2 linked regions of the Azospirillum brasilense genome follow. The protein of the gene in region 2 interacts with the protein of the main gene of each other region in a pairwise test. Links are inferred from orthologs where the notes say so. Each region holds a gene or a part of one and is shown on either strand. Other genes may lie near its edges. The genes, in order: ligA and leuS.

What was found.
Region 1: the proteins of leuS (region 2) and ligA interact in binary tests that used the Escherichia coli proteins (3 or more experiments, as listed by UniProt). The link is inferred for Azospirillum brasilense from one-to-one orthologs.

Annotation. Positions count from the first base shown.
Region 1 is NZ_CP012914.1:855,928-859,256, reverse strand. What follows is about bases 61-3,076. They hold ligA (NAD-dependent DNA ligase LigA), read right to left. Parts: upstream 2,755-3,076; coding sequence 367-2,754; downstream 61-366. Other genes in these bases: AMK58_RS03870 (hypothetical protein), read left to right, coding at 2,986-3,076; AMK58_RS03880 (bacteriohemerythrin), read right to left, coding at 61-256. Also shown: more of AMK58_RS03880, read right to left, coding at 1-60; more of AMK58_RS03870, read left to right, coding at 3,077-3,329. UniProt on the Escherichia coli protein: DNA ligase that catalyzes the formation of phosphodiester linkages between 5'-phosphoryl and 3'-hydroxyl groups in double-stranded DNA using NAD as a coenzyme and as the energy source for the reaction.
Region 2 is NZ_CP012914.1:70,279-73,698, reverse strand. The notes cover bases 286-3,392. They hold leuS (leucine--tRNA ligase), read right to left. Parts: upstream 3,071-3,392; coding sequence 500-3,070; downstream 286-499. Other genes in these bases: AMK58_RS00325 (DUF3576 domain-containing protein), read right to left, coding at 3,182-3,392; lptE (LPS assembly lipoprotein LptE), read right to left, coding at 286-513. Also shown: more of lptE, read right to left, coding at 1-285; more of AMK58_RS00325, read right to left, coding at 3,393-3,420.

The sequences.
Region 1 (3,329 bases), 790 kb from region 2 along the record:
TGCGCGTCAGGGCGTCGTGCAGGGCCTTGTGCGCGGCGAAGGTCGGGTAGCCGGCCTCGGCCATGTGTGCTTCTTCGCGTGCGAAATGATCCTTGGTGTAGTGGATCAGTTCGTCGAGGATCGCTTCTATGACGTCAGGAGAGGCGCGGTTTTCGTCCGCACCCAGCTTGTTGACGATATCCACGAGAACGCGATGATCCTCATCGAGTTCTTCGATGCCGACGCTCATCCAGCGCGACCATTGAATGGAGTCCATGGCGATCCCCCGTCTCGTTCTTCTTATGGCGCTTCGACCCTTTATGGAACCGGCGGCGAGGGGCGTCAACGCGGCACTCAGCCGCGCCGCCCCTCCCTCTCCACCGCCGGTCAGCCGGCGATCAGCTCCGCCCACTCCTGCTCGCTGAGGATGGTCACGCCGAGGTCGCGCGCCTTGGCGGCCTTGCTGCCCGCGTCCGCCCCGCAGATGACGTAATCGGTCTTGGCCGAGACCGAGCCGGCGACCTTGGCGCCCAGCGACTCCGCACGGGTCTTGGCTTCGGTGCGGGTCATGGTCTCCAGCGTGCCGGTGAAGACCACCGTCTTGCCGGCGACGGGCGAGCCGCTGGCCGCCTTCGGGCGTTCGGCGTCGGCCACCCGCACGCCGGCGGCGCGCAGGTCGTGGATGATGGCGCGGTTGCGCTCTTCCAGGAAGAAGCCGGCCAGTTCCTCCGCGGCGACCTCGCCGACGTCGGGGATGGCGACCAGTTCACCCCAGCCGGGACCGGGCTGCGCGCCGACGGCGGCGAGCATCGCCGTCTTCCAGTCCGCCAGGGCGCCGTAGCGCTCGGCCAGCGCCTGGGCGGCCCGGCTGTCCACCTTCTTGATGCCAAGCAGCTTGATGACGCTGTCCAGCCGCAGCGCCTCCTGACCGGCGTAGAAGTCCAGCTTCGGCAGGTTCTCCGGATCGGCGAACCAGGCGAGCAGAGCGTCGGCCTTCACCGGGCCGAGGCCGTTGAGGGCGTGCAGGTCGCGCCACGCGTCGCCCGGCATGTTGGCGACGGCGCGCTCCATCCCCTCCAGCCAGCCGTCGATCGAGCCGTAGTGGCGGGCCAGCGACTTGGCGGTCACCTCGCCGATGTGGCGGATGCCCAGCGCGAAGATGAAGCGGTGCAGGTCGATGCGCGCGCGCCGCTGGTTGATGGCGGCGAACAGGTTCTCGACCGACTTCTCCTTCCAGCCCGGACGGCCGAGGATGGCGATCTCCCCCGCCGCCACCCGGCGCTCCAGCGTAAAGATGTCCACGGGAGAGCGGATCAGCCCATCCTCCCAGAACTCCTCGATGGTCTTCTCCCCCAGACCTTCGATGTCGAAGGCGTTGCGCGACACGAAATGGCGCAGCCGTTCCTTGGCCTGGGCGGCGCAGATCAGCCCGCCGGTGCAGCGGCGCACCGCCTCGTCCGGTTCGCGCACGGCGAGGCTGCCGCAGACCGGACAATGGTCGGGAAAGACGTAGGGCACGGCGTCGTCGGGGCGCTGCCCCTCCACCACCCCGACGATCTGCGGGATCACGTCGCCGGCCCGCTGGACCGTCACCAGATCGCCGATGCGGACGTCCTTGCGGGCGATCTCGTCCTCGTTGTGCAGGGTGGCGCGGCTGACCACCACGCCGCCGACGGTGATGTCCTCCAGTTCGGCCACCGGGGTCAGGGCGCCGGTGCGGCCGACCTGGATGGTGATGCCCTTCAGCCGGGTCTGCGCCTGCTCCGCCGGGAACTTGTGGGCGATGGCCCAGCGCGGCGCCCGGCTGACGAAGCCCAGCCGCTGCTGAAGCTCCAGGCTGTTGACCTTGTAGACCACGCCGTCGATGTCGAAGGGCAGCGCCGAGCGCTCCTCGCCGATCTTCCGGTAATGGGTCAGCAGCGCCTCGGCGCCGTCGCACAGGTTGGCCGGGCGGTTCAGCGAGAAGCCCCAGCCGCGCAGCCGCTCGCGGATGCCCCACTGGGTGTCGGCGATCGGCTCCGACAGCTCGCCCAGCGCGTAGCCGAAGAAGCAGAGCGGGCGCGACGCGGTAACCGTCGAATCCTTCTGGCGCAGCGACCCGGCGGCGGCGTTGCGCGGGTTGGCGAACAGGTCCTCCCCCCGCTCCGCGTAGGCGCGGTTCATCGCCAGGAAGTCGTCGCGGTTCATGTAGACCTCGCCGCGCACCTCCAGCACCGCGGGATAGGGCGCCTCCAGTGTCTGCGGCACGTCGCGGATGGTGCGGACGTTGGCGGTCACGTCCTCGCCCTCCGTCCCGTCGCCGCGGGTGGCGGCCAGAACCAGCCGGCCGTTTTCGTAGCGGAGCGAGCAGGACAGCCCGTCGATCTTCGGTTCGGCCACGAACTCCAGCGGGGCGTCGTCGGACAGGCCGAGGAAGCGGCGGACGCGGGCGACGAACTCGTGCGCCTCCTCCGGCTCGAAGGCGTTGCCGAGCGACAGCATGGGCAGCGCGTGCCGCACCTTGCGGAAGGCCGCCGCCGGGGCGGCGCCGACGCGCAGCGAGGGCGAATTGGCCCGGCGCAGCTCCGGATAGCGCGCCTCGATCCCGTTGTTGCGGCGGACCAGCGCGTCGTAGGCGGCGTCGGAAATCTCCGGCTTGTCCTGCTGGTGGTAGAGCCGGTCGTGGTGGGCGATTTCCTGGGCCAGCGCGGCCAGTTCCGCCTGCGCCTGCTCCACCGTCAGCTCCTCCACGGGGATGCTGCGGAGCGCGGCGGGGGTGTCGAACAGGTCGTTCATGGCGGGTCTCTTCGGTGCCTTCTCATGAGGACGGCGCTGGATCGACGGGCGCCGCCGGGGGCGCAGCATAGCGCCGCGGGGGCGTGCCGTGGAGTCCGGCCTTGAGCCGGTCTGGCATTCGGCCCCGTCCGCACCAACCTTGAAACCGCAGACATGGAGCAGACCTAGAAAAGTGCGGGGGCGCGAGGGTTGCGTGTATGATGAGCCGGCGCCCGTGAACGGATGTGCTGTATGACCGAGCCGACCAGCCGTGCGACCGCCGGCAACCTGACCCCCAGCAGCCTGACCATCGACGATCGATTCGTCATCGCCGCGGCGCTTGACCGCATCCTGTATGACGATCCCGACCATTTCGCGACGGAGGACGCGCGCCTGCTGCGCCGCATGATTCCGCGCACCCCCTCCCCCTGGCTGCGGCTGGGTTTCCGTGCGGAGAGCCAGGGGCCGTCCATGTCGGGCCGGGCCGCCGGGGTGGGCGACGTCAAGATGGACGGCGACAAGAAGGTGGTCGAGGGCGGCGTGGGCGAGGCCCCGGTCTGGCGCTGCGGCCAGTACAAGATCTCCAACCACGGCGA
Region 2 (3,420 bases):
GATCTCGTTGGAGATTTCCAGGAGCGCGCGGTCGTAGGCGTTTTCGACCGTGGCCAGGGCGCCGTACTGCTGCTCCAGCACGTTGTAGCTGATGTAGGAGCGCGCGTTGGCCTGGAACAGGATCGCACCCGTCGCCGCGTCGATGAGCTGGTAGGGCGCGTTCACGACGAGCTGGGCACGGGTGGCGGTCGCGTCCTTCTGAAGGGACAGCTTCTGCTCCGACGCGGTCAGCGCGGTCTCCAGCCGGTAGCGCGGGGCGGCGGGGCGGCCGTCGGCGTAGAAACGATCGATCAGCAGGTTGCGCAGCTTTTGGCCGTAACGATCCTTGATGCCGTTGATCTCGACCTGCTGAAGCTCGGCGCTGCCGATGCTGTTCGCCCCGAGGTTTCCATACATGGGCTGGAAACCGCAGGCCGCCGTGGCAAGCACGGCCGGCGCGACCAGGGCGAGGGCCAGAAGCCTCCGCCGCCGGACGCCGGCTTTGCTGCCGGTATGAAGGTCAGACGACGACATTGATCACCCGGTTCGGGACGACGATGACCTTGCGCACCGGCTTGCCCTCCAGGGCGCGATGGACGTTGGGATCGGCCAGGGCGGCCTGCTCCGCGGCGTCCTTCGCCATGTCGCGGGGCAGCTCCAGCGTGGCGCGCAGCTTGCCGTTGACCTGCACCGCCATGGTGACCGAGTCCTCGACCACCAGGCCGGCGTCGGCCTGCGGCCAGGGCTGGTTGACCAGCAGCGTGGCGTGGCCGAGCTGCGCCCACAGCTCTTCGGCCAGATGGGGCATCATCGGGGCGATCAGGCGCACGGTGGCCTCGAAGCCCTCGCGGAGCACCCAGGCCTCGCCCTCGCCCGTGCCGTCCAGCTCGGCGAGCGCGTTGGACAGCTCGCGCACGCGGGCCACCGCCTTGTTGAAGCGGAACTTCTCCAGGTCTTCCGAGATGCCGGCGATGGCCTTGTGGACCTGACGGCGGGTTGTCTCCGCCTTGGCGCCGAGGGCGTCCGGCTTCGGCGCACCGGCGGGCGGCAGAGCGACCGGCGATTCCGTCACCATCCGCCACAGGCGGTTGATGTAGCGCCAAGCGCCGTCGATACCGGCCTCGGTCCATTCCAGGTCGCGTTCCGGCGGGCTGTCGGACAGCATGAACAGGCGGGCGGCGTCGGCGCCGTAGGTGCCGATGATGTGCGCCGGGTCCACCACGTTCTTCTTTGACTTCGACATCTTCTCGACACGGCCGACCGTCACCGGGCCGTCGTTGTCGTTGCGGATGTAGTCGCCGAGATCGTTCTTGCGGATGTCGGTCGGGGCCAACCAGGCGCCGGTGCCGGCGTCCTTGTAGGTCTCGTGGTTCACCATGCCCTGGGTGAAGAGGCCGGCGAACGGCTCCTCCACGTTCAGGTAGCCGCACTGCTTCATCGCCCGCGTCCAGAAGCGGGAGTAGAGCAGATGCAGCACGGCATGCTCGATGCCGCCGATGTACTGGTCCACGGACAGCCAGTAGTCCACCGCCTCACGCGTGAAGGCGACGTCCTCGGCCTTGGGCGAGCAGAAACGGGCGAAATACCAGCTCGACTCGATGAAGGTGTCGAAGGTGTCCGTCTCGCGCACCGCCGGCTTGCCGCAGGTCGGGCAGCTCGTGTGCTTCCAGGTCGGGTGGTGGTCCAGCGGGTTGCCGGGCTTGTCGAAGGTCACGTCCTCCGGCAGGACCACCGGCAGATCCTGCTCCGGCACGGGAACGATGCCGCAGCTCTCGCAATGGATGACCGGGATCGGGCAGCCCCAGTAACGCTGGCGGGAGACGCCCCAGTCGCGCAGGCGGTACTGGGTGGTGCGCTCGCCCTGCCCCTGCTCCTCCAGCCGCTTGCCGACCTCCTGCTTGGCCGGCTCGACCTCCATCCCATCGAGGAAGCGGGAGTTGCGCAGCAGGCCGGGGCCGGTGTAGGCCTCGTCGCCGACCACGAAGGTCGCGGGATCGGCGTCCGCCGGAACGACCACCGGCTGGACCGGCAGGCCGTACTTGCGGGCGAAATCCAGGTCGCGCTGGTCATGGGCCGGGCAGCCGAAGATGGCGCCCGTGCCGTATTCCATCAGCACGAAGTTGGCGACGTAGACCGGCAGTTCCCAGGACGGGTCGAAGGGATGCACCACCCGCAGCCCGGTGTCGAAGCCGCGCTTCTCGGCGGTCTCGATCGCTTCCTCGCTGGTGCCCAGGCGGTTGCACTCGGCGATGAACTCGGCCAGCGCGGGGTTGCCGGCGGCCAGCTCGGCGGCCAGCGGGTGGTTGGCGGAGATCGCCGCGAAGGAGGCGCCGAACAGCGTGTCGGGCCGGGTCGTGAAGACCTCCAGCTTGTCCGTCCGCCCGACGAGGTCGAAGCGGAAACGCACGCCGGTGGACTTGCCGATCCAGTTCTCCTGCATCAGGCGCACGCGCTCCGGCCAGCGGTCCAGCGTGTCCAGCCCCTTCAGCAGCTCGTCGGCGTAGGCGGTGATCTTGAGGAACCACTGCGACAGCTTGCGCTTCTCGACCAGCGCCCCGGTGCGCCAGCCGCGGCCGTCGATCACCTGCTCGTTGGCGAGGACCGTGTTGTCGACCGGATCCCAGTTGACCCAGGACTCCTTGCGGTAGGCCAGGCCTTCCTTGAGGAAATCCAGGAACATCTTCTGCTCGTGGCGGTAATACTCCACGTCGCAGGTGGCGATCTCGCGGTCCCAGTCGATGGACAGGCCCATCGTCTTCAGCTGGCCGCGCATGGCCGCGATGTTCTCGCGCGTCCATTTGGCCGGGTGGGTCTTCTTCTCCAGCGCGGCGTTCTCCGCCGGCAGGCCGAAGGCGTCCCAGCCCATCGGGTGCAGCACGTTGAAGCCGCGGGCGCGCTTGTAGCGCGCGATCACGTCGCCGATGGTGTAGTTGCGCACATGCCCCATGTGGATGCGCCCCGACGGGTAGGGGAACATCTCCAGCACATAGTACTTCTCACGGGAAGCGTCCTCGCGCGCGGTGAAGCAGCCCTGCCGCTCCCACTCGCCCTGCCACTTCGCTTCGGTTTCCTTGACATTGTAACGCGACATGACCGCAGACGCCGTTCCGTGAGTTTCGTGGATCTAGACAAATAAGGCGCCGACGGCGGGGCAACAGGCGGCGGACCGATGCCCGCGCCCCACCCCGCCCGGCGCCCCCGTTCAGCGTGCCGCGGCCTGCTGGGCGACGCGGATCTGGCGGGCGCGGGTCAGCACCGCGTCCTCCAGCGTCGTCGCCGTCTCCGGCCCGACCGCGCTGTCGCGCCAGTCCGACCCGGCGCGCTGCTGCTTGAAGACCGACACCCGCACGCCGTCGGCACGGAGCTGGCGGTCCATGATGTACAGGTTGACCTTGAAGCGCTCGTTCGGGGCGTCCGGCGGCGTGTACCAGTCGGTCAGGA